3 regions of the Clostridium sp. CM039 genome follow, and region 3 is predicted to be linked to each of the others. Evidence: riboswitches for the same ligand, from Rfam matches in the RefSeq annotation. Region 3 holds a riboswitch; each other region holds the start of a gene.
What was found. Region 3 has a riboswitch for thiamine pyrophosphate ahead of thiT (energy-coupled thiamine transporter ThiT). Riboswitches for the same ligand answer to the same signal wherever they lie in the genome.

Region 1 (4,728 bases), 360 kb from region 3:
GCAAAGCATTTTTTCCTTTAATCCTGGAATATTTGAATAGATTACCTTATCTACCTCGTTTCCAGATAGGTTCTTTTCGAATCCAGTCGGCTTGATAAACATTATAAATCCCCCCCACTATTATTTCTGCTTTATGGAAGAACATAGTTTTTCTGCTGATGACCTTACAGATTTTTTCCCAAGAATATCTGAAACAACAGCTATTCCATCAATATTTGCTATCTTTAATAAATTTACATTTTTTTCATTAATTCCACCAATAGCAACTACAGGGATAGAAATTTTTTCTTTTATTTCTTTTAAACTTAATACAGAAACTGCACTTGCATCATCTTTAGTAGTTGTAGGAAACATCGCTCCAACACCCACATAATCTGCTCCTTGTTTTTCTGCCCTTTGTGCTTCCTTAAGTGTTGCAGTAGAAACCCCTAGTATCTTATTATCTCCTATTATACTTCTCGCGATAGTCGCTGGCATATCACTTTGACCTATGTGTACCCCCGCTGCATCTATGGCCTGTGCAATATCAATTCTATCGTTTATTATTAGGGGAATCTTATATTTATCTGTAATAATTTTTATTTTCACTGCAATATTATAAAACTCTAAAGTACTTAATCTCTTTTCTCTAAGCTGGACTAATGTAACCCCGCCTTTTATTGCTTCCTCCACCGCTGCAAATATATCTAAATCCACTAACACATCTCTATCTGTAACGAGATAAAGGCTATAATTCACATTATTCTTCATTTATTTTACTCCTTTCCATTATTAGAGCTTCAGATAAACTGTAAATAGCATCTAGCATTTTCACTTTAAATGTTCCTGATCCTTCGCTATTTTTATCTAAGCTTTCATAAGCTGTTTCTCCTGCAATACCCATTGAAACAATTCCTGCGAGTGCTGCTATTAAATTATTATCTCCAGCGCCTAAATAACAACCAATAACGGAAGTACACATACATCCTGTACCTGTAACCCTAGACATTATTTTATGACCGTTAGATGCGGTGTAAAGAGTCTTACCATCTGATATAATGTCTACAGCACCTGTTATAACTACTACCGTATTAAATTTAACAGCAAAATTCCTTGCCATTTCTTTCTCTCTTGTAAATTCATTACTATCTACAGAAAAACTCTCACTAGCATCTACACCTCTTGTTATAGTTTTAATACCATAAATTGTTTTTATTTCAGATAAATTCCCTCTAATAACTGCTAATTTCACTTCATTTATAATTCTTTTGCAAGTTTCTGTTCTATAAGTTGTTGCACCTACTCCGACAGGATCTAAGATAACAGGTATGTTTAATTCATTTGCCATCTTTCCTGCCTCAATCATAGCCTCTATAATTACACTATTTAATGTTCCTATATTTATAACAAGTGAAGATGCAAGTGATACCATCTCGCGAACTTCATGAATATCCTCCGCCATAACCGGTGACCCACCTATTGCTAGTGTAATATTGGCACAATCATTAACGGTAACATAATTTGTTATTTGGTGCACCAATGGGGTTTTTTCTCTTAAATTGTTTAGTAATTTAATTATTTTCTTATTAATTTCCATTTTGACATCATCCTCCAAATTATTGTTTATATAAATCCTGTAATAATCATAACGGGCATTGTAGCTCCAAGTAATAAATAACGTTTTATAAAGTAATATCTACTGCTATAAATATGATACATACTAATACATTATTTACTCCCCTTAAATTTTGTGTTATTAAGTTTACAGAACTCGCTGCTAAAAATCCAGTTTTTCACTATCCTTAATCATTTGCCATCCCTGCTTTTTTATATAATTCGTAGAAATGATTTGTAGGTCCCACCCCATGCCCAATATCTAAAGAATGCTTTATAGCAGTTGTTATATACTGCTTTGAATTTTTTATTGAATCCTTCATGCTATAGCCAAGCGCCAAATTTGCAGCTATGGCTGAAGACAAAGTACATCCAGTTCCATGAGTATTTTTTGTATTTATTCTCTCAGACGTAAAATGTGTAATTTCACTTCCATCATAAAACACATCTACGGCTTCCCCCTGCATATGTCCTCCCTTTAAAAGCACATTTTTGCATCCTAGCTTGTACATTTCTTTTGCTGCACTTTCCATATCTACTACTGTTTCAATGCTCGTAATATCTGAATTTACTTCTTTTAAAATTTCTTCAGCCTCTGGGACATTAGGTGTAATAATTGACGCTAGTGGAATTAATTTTTTAACCAAAGCCGTTTTTGACTCTGGCTTTAACAGTGAATAACCGCTTTTTGAGATCATTACGGGATCGAGTACTACGTTTTTAGGCTTGTATTGTTTTAATTTCTCACTTATCACATCAATAGTTGAGATCACAGAAACCATACCAATTTTAACCGCATCTACAACTATGTCTGTAAAAATAGCATCAATTTGTGCCTTGATGATTTCTTCGCCCAAGTCTTGCACTGCAAAAACCCCCATAGTATTTTGTGCTGTTATCGCTGTAATTACACTCATCCCGTATACGCCACTCGCACTTAAGCTTTTTAAATCTGCCTGTACACCTGCTCCTCCTGAGCTGTCAGAACCTGCTATAGTTAAAACTTTTTTCATATCAATTCCCTCCTAAAATAATTATTTTTTAAATGTTAAATCATCACCTGCGGCACTATTCATCCATTTTATTTATAAAACAAAAAACACAAACCCATAGGATTCGTGTTTAAATTATCTTGATATATAAAAATATATACATATATAATACACCAATAAACAACTTCCTACGCTGGCATTATCCAGATCAGGTTATAGGGTCAAAGAATTAAAGTTCTTTCTCTCAGTTGGCCTATCCAACTCCCCTGTGTTAGGTTATTCTTTTATATTTCATATGTTAATAATAGCATAACAAATTATTATTAACAATTAATATTTCGTTACTACTATTCAAGTTTTATGCCTGATCTTTTAACAGCTATATGCCATCCATGAAGTAATTCTTTTCTTTTTTCTTCTGTCATACTAGGTTTGAAACTTCTTGATATTGCCCAATGCTTTGCTACTTCATCTTTGCTCTTCCAATATCCTACTGCTAGCCCTGCAAGATAAGCCGCACCGAGTGCTGTAGTTTCAGTAACCTCTGGTCTGTCTACTTGAACGTTTAAAATATCAGATTGAAACTGCATTAAGAAATTGTTATTGCAAGCTCCTCCATCTACTTTAAGTTCTGTAAGTATAATTCCAGAATCTTCTTGCATTGCTTTTAAAACATCATGTGTTTGGTAAGCAAGCGCTTCGAGAGTTGCTCTTATTAAATGTTCTTTCTTTGCTCCTCTTGTAAGACCTACAATTGTTCCTCTTGCATAAGGATCCCAATATGGTGCTCCAAGTCCAACAAAAGCCGGAACTACATATACTCCATTTGTATCTTCTACCGCATTAGCATATTCTTCGCAATCAGCAGCATTGTCAATCATGCGTAGCTCATCTCTTAACCATTGTATAGCTGCTCCAGCTATAAATACACTACCCTCAAGAGCATACTCTACTTTTCCATCTATTCCCCAAGCAATCGTTGTAAGTAATCCCTGTTTAGATTGAATTGCTTTGTCTCCTGTATTCATAAGCATGAAGCAGCCTGTCCCATATGTGTTTTTAGCTGTTCCTGGTGAATAGCAAGTTTGTCCAAATAATGCCGCTTGTTGGTCTCCAGCCGCTCCAGCAATTGGAATTTCCCCTCCAAACAATGAAATATCGGTGTTGCCATATACACAACTTGAAGGTTTTACTTCTGGGAGCATTGATTTTGGTATGTTCAATGTTTCTAAAATTTCGTCATCCCATGTAAGTTCATGAATATTAAATAGCATTGTTCTTGAAGCATTAGAATAGTCTGTTACATATGTTTTTCCTTTTGTTAAATTCCAAATTAACCAAGTATCTATATTGCCAAACAATAAATTTCCTGCTTCAGCTTCTGCTCTAGCGCCTTCTACATTGTCCAATATCCATTTTATTTTTGTTCCAGAAAAATAAGCGTCTAAAATCAATCCCGTTTTAGCTCTAACAATTTTATCAAATCCTTTTTGTGTTAATTCATCACAAGTCTCTGCAGTTCTTCTACATTGCCATACAATTGCATTGTATACCGGAACTCCCGTTCGTCTATCCCAAACTACAGTAGTTTCTCTTTGATTTGTAATACCTATTGCTGCTATATCAGACGCCGTAGCATTAACTTCAGCCATCGCTTCTGTTGCAACGCTAATTTGACTTGACCATATCTCCATTGGGTCATGTTCTACCCACCCTCCTTTTGGGAAAATCTGAGTAAATTCTTTTTGAGCGGACGTTACAATAAGTCCCCTTTCATTGAATAGAATACACCTTGAACTGGTTGTACCTTGATCAAGTGCCATTATATATTTAGCCATTTTAGCAAAACTCCTTTTTGAAATTAGTCTTATTGAATCGTTTACACATTAATAAATAAAAAAATACGTTAAAATATCATTATATTTAGTATAACTGATTATTATATTTATTGCAATATAACTTATAAACTTCACTATTTAGATTTATTTTTTAAATATCACATCGTCGCTGCTACAATATATAATAAGATCTTAAAATTTTTACAATCCTAAAATTTCAAGTAAAAATTCTCAATATTTTCATCTATATTTTAAGATAAAATGGGTAAACTATATACTGTACTTGATTAGTGTAATTTTTATAT
Region 2 (4,728 bases), 1.2 Mb from region 3:
TACCACTGCCACTTGGTCCTAGTAAACTTATAAACTCATTCTCTCTTGCATAAAAAGAAACATCCTTTATTATATTCATACTTCCAAAAGTTTTTTTAATATTTTCTACTCTTAATTTTTCATTACTAGTTCGGTAAGTACTCATTAGTAAATGCCTCACTCGCCTTCATATCTTTTCCTATAAGCTTTTTATCTAAAAGAAATTTGGTGTAATTATTCCAAACCGATTCTTTCATTACGCCCCATTTTTCATCTTCAGCTTTATATTGATCCTTTAAATATTTTTGACTTGCGACGGCAAGAGCTTCATCTGTCTCCGGTGCATTTTTCAGTAAAACCTTAGCACTTTCCTCAGGTTTCTCCATGCTGTATTCATATCCTTTTGTAACTGCTTTTAAAAATTTCTTTGCCATTTCAGGATCCGCTTTTAATTTGTTCTCATTGGCTATAATTACCGGAGTATAATAATCTAAATCTTTATTTAATTTTCCAATATCAATATAGTCAATAGGAATATTTTTAAGCTTCGCTTCTATTCCTGTCCATCCATAAAATACCCATTCAATATCAATATTTTTCTTAGTTACAGCAAAGAAATCCTCTGATCCTGCATCTACCATCTTTAGTTTTGAAAAATCCGCATTATCTTTTTCCATAACCGCCTTTAAAATTGCATTTTCAGAAGGCGACCCCCATCCGCCATAGGTTTTTCCTTCAAAATCCTTAGGAGATTTAATATTTTTTTCCTTAGGCGATGCAAACCCGGAAGTATTATGCTGAATAATAGTGGCTATAGCTTTTATTGGAAGTGGATCTTTAGCAGTTCTAGCATAAGTTACATCTTCTTGATAGCTTACGCCAAAATCTCCTTTGCCCGCTGCAATTAAACTTGCAGTACTTCCCTGCGCTGGTTGAATAATTTCCACGTCAAGTCCTTCTTCTTTAAAATATCCATTATCTTTCGCTACATATAATCCAGTATGATTAGTGTTTGGTATCCAATCTAAAATAACAGTAACCTTTTTTAAAGTTTCTTCCTTCTTTACATCTTCTTTTTTTGCAGCACAACCCACAAATAAAACCGTAGTCATTGAAACTGTTAATAATAATGAAATTACTTTCTTTAGCATGATTTTACCTCCAAATAAAATAATATGTCCTATTTAAATTTAGTCATTGTTATCTGCTTTATTTCTAGTCCAAGGAGTAAAAAAATATTGTAATAAATTCAAGAGTCCAAATAGTCCCATGCTTAATATTACAATAATTATAATCACTGCAAAAACTTTATCAAGTGCATATGAATTTTTAGCTCTAATCATATATACCCCAAGACCCTCATCTCCTCCAAGCCATTCTCCAATAACTGCCCCCATAATACTATAGGTTGCTGCTATTCTAAGGCCCGAAAAAAAATTTACAGTAGAGGATGGCAGCTTCACCATGGTGAAAATTTGAAACTTACTAGCTCCCATAGTCTTTAAAAGGTTTACCATATCCGCGTCTACTGATTCTAATCCATCAATCAAACTAACAACTATAGGGAAAAAGCACACTAACACTACTACAATAATCTTAGGCAATATTCCAAAACCAAACCATATTATGAAAAGTGGTGCTAGAGCAATAATTGGAACAGTTTGAGATACTACTAAAATTGGATATATGCATTTTTTAATGATTTTCACATTATCCATTAAGATGGCTAAAATTAACGCAATCAAAATTGATATTGCGAATCCAATCAAGGCTTCATATAAAGTCGCATAAATATGCTTAGTAATGCTTGGAACTATATTCACCAAGGTACTAATAATATCTTTTGGCGAAGGCAATATGTATTGCGGAACCCTCCATTTATCTACAGCTATCTGCCATATAAAAAGAATTATTAATTGAAAAACTATAGGAATAAGTTTATTTTCTATACTTATATGTTTTTTCATTCATAGTCACGCCTTCAGCTTTATAATCGATTTTCACTATAGAAACAACCCTACTTGCTCCATGAACTACACAAATTTCCTGGGCCTTTTTTACTATATCTAAAAGCTCATCCATTTCACCTTCCATAGTGGTTTCCATTGGTCCTACCTCATATTTCACTCCACTAGATTGAATATATTCTATAACCTTATCTACTACTGGGTAAATTTTTTCTTCCGCAACCACTGGTATAACTTGAAGACTCACATTTACAACTGACATTTCAATTCCCCCTTATAATATTGTTAAAGTAAAATAAACCCTTTGCTCATTTTTAAGCGAAGGGTTCTATAATCGAATAACTTTGCACCATTTATATATTCTTATTTTAACCTAAATGCAAATTATGTTTTCCCTCCGCTGGCATTATCCAATTCAGGTTATAAGGGTCGAAACTTAACTGTTTCCTCTCAGACAAAAATATTGACTCCCCTAGTTTTTAATATTAAATTACTTTACACGTATATACTACCTAAAAATTCTTATAATGTCAAACCATAAAAAACGCATCTTTTATTCAGTGCGTTTTTCTTAACAATCCATATTATCTTCAAACTTTTTAATATCTTCCTTTAGTTCATCTATTTGTTTTTGTAAATCCTTATTATCGCCCTTAGAATTACTGTTTCCATTATCTCCAGATTGATTGCCATCCTGCGATTCAAGATTTTGAGACTGAGCTGCAATTATCAAAATACTCTGCGCCAAACCCGTTAAAAAATTACCTATTACATTTTGTTGATCAACATTAAGTTTTCCAGCAATTATAATCCCTATTACTGTTGCTAATGTGGCTAATTGACAAGGCGTGAATTCTTCTAACTTTTTCATACATTGCCTCTTTTATAAAATGGTTGTAATATATTATATTCTTTTAACAAAAAAAAGTGTAACTAATATTATTTTTTAAATATATGACATGAAGATATTTTTATTCATATATTACTCATAAAGGGGTGATATATATGAATATATACAACAATAGAAGATTTGCAGATATTGTGTTTGAAGGTGGCGGAGTTAAGGGCATCGGTCTTGTAGGTGCCTTAAAAACATTTGAGGATAATGGATATCAATGGAAAAATATTTCAGGAAACTCTGCCGGATCTATTATAGCTGCACTAGTTGCGGTAGGCTACCCAGCTGACGAGATAAAAAAATTAATGCTAAATCTAGACTACACAAAATTTGCTGATAAAAGTCATTTTAATATGCCTATATTCTCTGATGCTTACAATCTACTTTTTAAAAAAGGCATTTATAAAGGTGACTATATAAAAAATTGGATTGACGAAGTTCTATCGCATAAACTTAAGCTTACAAATAGGAAAAAAATAACCTTTGGAGATTTGATTATTCCAGGAGAAAAGGGTATTCTTTTAAATAATAATAAGTATAAAAGAAAATACAAACTGCATATTATAGCAACTGATATTAGCTGTGGAAAGATGCTAATACTACCAGAGGATATTGCGGGATACGGGATAAATCCTGATGAACTTGAAGTAAGTTTGGCAATAAGAATGAGCATATCTATCCCCTATTTTTTCCACCCTGTAAACTTATATAATATAAAGACTAATAAAAAGTCTCTCATTGTTGATGGTGGTGTTTTAAGCAATTATCCAGTTTGGATTTTTGATGTGAATGGTGTTCCTCTCTGGCCAACCATCGGTTTTAAACTCGGAGGGAACAAAGAAATACGAGAACATAAAATCACAAATATCTTAAATTTTACTAGCTCAATTATTGAGACTATGTTAGAAGCACAAGATGATATTCATATAAGCGAAATGGATTTCTTGCGTACTGTAAAAATCGATACCCTTGATATTAAAACCACAGATTTTAATATTGGGAATAAAAAAATTATGGAGTTATATAATTCTGGTGAAGTTTGTGCAAAAGAATTTCTTAAAAATTGGGAAGATAATTATAAAAAGCATAGAATCTTTAGAAGTAATTCTTTTAAATAATAATCGTTGCTAAAAACACTAAATCTTTTTATTCATATATACACCATCTTGCATTTATTTATTGAACAATACTAAGAATCTAAAAGTGCACTAAGCTTAATAATTATTATTATTATTATTATTAAGCTTAGGTGTTTTTTTCTTAGTTCACAAATTTAGTCACAGTTCAAATAATGTGATATTATAATATTAAGAAAAAAAAATGAGGTGAGTTCAATGAAAAAAGTATTATTAACCGGCTCTAATGGTTTCTTAGCATCAAGATATTACACATATTATAAAGATAAATACGAAATAATCCCATTAGGACATGCAGAGTTAGATATAACAGACGTGAGTAAAGCCTTAGAAATTATACAGAAATCCAAACCTGATTACGTGATACATACCGCTGCTATTGCTGATACAGGTTTGTGTGAACGAAACCCAGAACTATCTTATGAAATAAATGTAAAAGGTTCAATTAACATTGCTAAAGCCTGTAGTTTAACAAAATCTAAATTAATATATTTAAGTTCTGAACAAATTTTTAATGGCAATTTCGAATCAGGACCATATAATGAAAATCACATTCCAACTCCAAATACCATTTATGGGAAACATAAACTTAAAGCTGAAAACGAATTAAAAGGAATTATTGATGAACTATGGATTTTAAGACTTACTTGGTTATTTGGATTTCCAGAAAAAAATTGCAGGGTAAATTCTAATATACTATGGAATGTTGTATCTTCTATTTTAAAGGATAAAAAAATGAAATTACCCT
Region 3 (4,728 bases):
GGAAGAAACTATAAAATCTATAATTGATGTTAATATAGTAAGTACTTATTCTGATGTGAGTACCAAAACAGGTGAAAAAATTATAGCTATAATTGTAGACCAAGATATTGAAGAACGATTAATAAAATAATCATGGAAGACGCACTGAAGGGTCAATGACCAGTCAAGGGGTAAGCCAATAACAATAACTCTGAGTGAGGAGTTTTTGTTATTGGCTTTTTTATTGATTTTAATTTTAAAGGAGTATTATAAAAAACGAAGGGGATGATAATATGAAATTTAAGCAAAGGTGGATATATGTGATTTTGGGAATTATAATTATGATGTGCTTAGGCACTGTATACTCATGGAGTGTTTTTAGGATTCCAATTGAAAAGGCTTTTAATATAGGATCTACTCAAAGTGGCTTTCCTTACATGGTTTCTTTAGCAGCTTATTCATTTTTTATGTTTATAACTGGAAAATATTTAGAGAAATACAGTCCAAGAATGGTTGTTTCTATGGGTGCACTTCTTGTAGCATTAGGATGGATATTATCTGCATATGCACCAAATATATATATTTTAACTATAACATATGGGGTAATAATTGGCGCTGGCGTAGGCATAGCATATGGAGCTCCGATGACGGTAGTAGCAAAATGGTTTCCAGAAAAAAAAGGCTTAGTAGTAGGCATTGTATTAATAGGATTTGGGTTGTCACCACTTATAACAGCTCCACTTGCAAGAAATTTAATAGAAAGTTATGGAATAACAAAAGCTTTCCTAATATTAGGTGTATCTTTTGGGGTAATAATACCTTTGCTTTCGTATCCATTTAGATATCCGTCTGATGTGGAAAGTAAAAGTCTTGAAACAACTGCAAGCACAAAAATTCATATGAATGGTACGAATACTGCTAAAATGATTAAATCAAAAAACTTTAAAGGGTTATATGTAAATTTTATGATTGGATCAATGATTGGACTAATGTTAATTGGAATGACAAGTAACGTTGGTGTAGAACTCATTAAGCTATCCCCAAAAACAGTAGCTTTATTAATGATCGTATTTGCAGTTTTTAATGGAATAGGTAGACCTATATTTGGCTTGATTACGGATAAGTACTCGTCTAAAACCGCCATGCTAATTTCTTACGCACTAATTATTATCGCAGCATTATTAATGCTAGTGGCAAATGAAGGCAGTTTAGTATTATTTAGTATAGCGTTTTCGATATTTTGGTTTAATCTTGGAGGATGGTTAGCTATAGCGCCTACTTCAACTCTTGATATGTATGGAACGAAACATTATAGTGAGAATTATGGTGTTGTGTTTACGGCATATGGTATAGGAGCCATTATCGGGGTGTTGGCTTCTGGACTTCTAATGGATATCCTTGCGAATTATAATTATATTTTTTATTTTATAATTGGTTTATGTATTATGGGTATTCTTTCATCTAAAAGAATGATTAAAACGTAATCTAACAGAATTGCCCATTTTAGTGGGCTAGAGTTAAGAGATGATTGATAGTAATTTCTAAGTTATTATATTTAATGCTACGTAATATTAATATTACGTAGCATTAAATATAATACAGTAAACTTCATGATGAACAGAATAATGTATTAGTATAACTTTTGGTTGAAGAAAAACGTGAAGTAGGTAGTAGATATATTTCGAGTTAATTTAGAGCTTTGGTTATAGCTAACTTTGATAATCGTTTTAAAGGTAGAAGCCCAATAATTACACAGGTAATAATGGTTTCCACACTTAGGTATGAACCGTTATATAAAAGGGAGTATAAATAAACAGAGGTTCCTTTTGGAGCATAGCTTCCGAAGAACACTACTCCAGAAATAAAATGGCATGTAAATCTAGCTAGCATTGCTACGACTACGCCAATAAGTATGACCTTAGTATTACGTGATCTAAAGTAACCAACTATTCCAATGGCCATAAAAGGAAGCGGATAATCAAATAGTACTTGCACTGGATGGAGTGCGAAGGGTGCTACTAAAAAATTAATAATTCCAAATAAAAAACCTGTTAAAAACCCAACTTCAGGACCATAAAATAAGGATATAAGTATGATTGGAACCATGCTCCCAGCAGTAATGCTACCACCTTGTGGTAATTTTATAATTGTAATAAACTGCAATACAGTAGATAATGCAAGAGATATACCAACTAAAGTTATCATCTGCGTAGTAAATTTAATTTTCCTAACTTTCAAAACTGCATAGATTAATAACAAAACTCCTAATAGTGCAAAAAGAGCAATGGGGGTTTTTGTAATTTCAGCGATTCTTTCGGTAAAAGTCATTTTTATAGCCTCCATGTATTGTGCTACAGAAGTATTATGGCAAAAACAAAAAAACTATATTCAAAAAAGGAATATAGTTAATGTACTTATACATCATAACCGCTTTCCTCCGCTGGTATTATCCAGATCAGGTATAAGGGTCAATGAATTAAATATTCATATCTCAGCCATTAGGCACCCCTAGCACATATATTATTATTATAATTTAATTATATAGAAGTATATTATATTTTACAACCTGTTTTAGATATTTATGAATTAAAAGAAAATAATAAAATAAAGAAAATACCGGAAAAGATTGATTTTATAATCTGGATGGTATAAAGTTAATAAATGTAAGGTGATCAATTTAGCATTAGGGTTACAAAATACTCAGGGAATTTATTATTAAGGGGTTTTGTATTAGATGATGAAGATTAAAAAATAATATGTGTTTCCGAAAAAATACATACAAGGAGGTTATTATGAGAAAAAAAATAATTTTAATATTTACACTCGTTATTTTAATGTCTCTTTCGGGGTGTTCAAGATCGAAGACTGCTACAATAAAAAAAACTGCCCCAGTTAAACCAGCAACTGCAGTTGAACCCATTAAACCGGCTGAACCCGCTCAAACCTCTTCGATACCCGCTTTTGACAAGACTGCTGTTATGAAGGCTTCAGGAAAGAGTGTTCCAGTTTTAATGTACCATTCAATTGACTACGAAAAAGATAATCCTATTCGTCTTCCTGTTAAAAGATTTGAGGAGCAACTAAAATATTTAAAAGATAATGGTTATTATACTATTACACTTACAAATTTATATGAATATCTTATTAAGGATATACCAATACCTGAAAAATCCATAGTTCTTACTTTTGATGATGGTTATGAAGATAATTATACGGATATGTTCCCTGTTTTGAAAAAGTATAATTTTAAAGCAACAATTTTTGTTATTACTGGTAGTATTGATAAAAGTCCTAACTATATGACTTCGAAACAGCTTGTGGAAATGGAAAAATATGGAGTGGAAATAGGGAGTCATACCGTAAAGCATGAAAATTTAAAAGAGATGCCTAAGGATAAGCAACTAGAAACTTTAGTTAAATCTAAAAAAGATTTGGAAAAAATATTAAATAAACAAATAAAATTCTTTTCCTACCCTTATGGTGGATACAGCAAAACTTCAATTGAGGCTGTACGAGAAGCAGGGTATACAATGGCTTTTAGTACTGACGGCAGATGGTCTTCCAAAGAGGATGGTATACTTTCCTTACATAGGGTATATATAAGTTCATTCCATGACATGGAAGAATTTAAGAAACGTATTTCTAATACAGATTAAATTTTAATAAAGTTCAATATTTAGAGTTGGGTCCCTAAGTTACTAGGGGCCCAACTTTTATATGTATTATTCTAGGTACACCAAATTGTAAGGTGTCTCCTGATAAACATAATAATTTAACCAGTTTAAAAAAAGCAAACTTGAGTGACCTCTCCATTTTACGATAGGTATTTTTAATGGATCGTCTTTTGGATAATAATTTTTGGGGACATTTATATTTAAGCCGTTTGCTATATCCCTGTCATATTCATTTTTTAATGTTAATGGATCATACTCTGAATGCCCGGTTATAAAAATTTGTCTTCCCTTTTTTGCTGATACAATGTAAATGCCTGATTCCTCAGATTCTGATAAAATTTCAAGCTCATCTATCTTATCAATATCAACTTTTCTTATTTCAGTATGTCTTGAATGTGGAACATAAAATTCATCGTCAAATCCACTCAAAAGTTTAACGTTTTGCTTTGTTATTTTATGTTTAAACACTCCAAATACTTTACTATCAAGTTTATGTTTTTGCACTCCGTAATGATAATGAAGCCCTGCTTGAGCACCCCAACAAATATGCAAGGTAGAGTATACATTGTGAATACTCCATTCCATAATTTTTTTAAGTTCCTCCCAGTAATCCACTTCTTCAAAGGGAATACTTTCAATTGGTGCGCCAGTTATTATCATTCCATCAAATCTAGAGTTCTTTATTTCTTCAAAAGTGTTATAAAATTTAATTAAATGTTCCTGCGATATATTTTTACATGCATGGCTTGCAGGGTGAAGAAGAACTATATCAATCTGTAGTGGAGAGTTTCCAAGAAGTCTTAAAATTTGTGTTTCAGTATCGATTTTTGTTGGCATAAGGTTTAAAATCACAATTTTTAAAGGCCGAATATCTTGGTGAAATGCGCAGTCTTCTGTAATAGTAAAAATGTTCTCTTTATTTAAAGTTTTAAACGCTGGAAGATTGTCAGGTATTTTTATTGGCATTTGCATCCTCCTTGTAATTAGGCATCTTATAAAAAAAAGCTGCTTTCCTATAAGGAAAGCAGCATGATTAACTTTAATAAACAATAAAATTGTATTATAAAATTTGCTA

Region 1: another riboswitch for thiamine pyrophosphate. It lies ahead of thiD (bifunctional hydroxymethylpyrimidine kinase/phosphomethylpyrimidine kinase); the one in region 3 lies ahead of thiT (energy-coupled thiamine transporter ThiT).
Region 2: another riboswitch for thiamine pyrophosphate. It lies ahead of ACWJJ2_RS04645 (thiamine-binding protein); the one in region 3 lies ahead of thiT (energy-coupled thiamine transporter ThiT).

The regions. Positions count from the first base shown of each region.
Region 1 covers NZ_CM143649.1:1,817,190-1,821,917, forward strand. The annotation lists gene ACWJJ2_RS08635 (C40 family peptidase) at 1-102, opposite strand, end outside; gene thiE (thiamine phosphate synthase) at 121-750, opposite strand; gene thiM (hydroxyethylthiazole kinase) at 740-1,576, opposite strand; gene thiD (bifunctional hydroxymethylpyrimidine kinase/phosphomethylpyrimidine kinase) at 1,782-2,606, opposite strand; TPP riboswitch at 2,753-2,863, opposite strand; gene glpK (glycerol kinase GlpK) at 2,933-4,423, opposite strand.
Region 2 covers NZ_CM143649.1:978,963-983,690, forward strand. The annotation lists gene ACWJJ2_RS04630 (ABC transporter ATP-binding protein) at 1-145, opposite strand, end outside; gene ACWJJ2_RS04635 (ABC transporter substrate-binding protein) at 126-1,130, opposite strand; gene ACWJJ2_RS04640 (ABC transporter permease) at 1,170-1,946, opposite strand; gene ACWJJ2_RS04645 (thiamine-binding protein) at 1,918-2,208, opposite strand; TPP riboswitch at 2,321-2,430, opposite strand; gene ACWJJ2_RS04650 (hypothetical protein) at 2,518-2,817, opposite strand; gene ACWJJ2_RS04655 (patatin-like phospholipase family protein) at 2,952-3,962, shown strand; gene ACWJJ2_RS04660 (SDR family oxidoreductase) at 4,179-4,728, shown strand, end outside.
Region 3 covers NZ_CM143649.1:2,176,367-2,181,094, reverse strand. The annotation lists gene ACWJJ2_RS10245 (Na-translocating system protein MpsC family protein) at 1-130, shown strand, start outside; gene ACWJJ2_RS10240 (L-lactate MFS transporter) at 273-1,463, shown strand; gene thiT (energy-coupled thiamine transporter ThiT) at 1,666-2,307, opposite strand; TPP riboswitch at 2,395-2,499, opposite strand; gene ACWJJ2_RS10230 (polysaccharide deacetylase family protein) at 2,772-3,635, shown strand; gene metA (homoserine O-acetyltransferase MetA) at 3,702-4,619, opposite strand.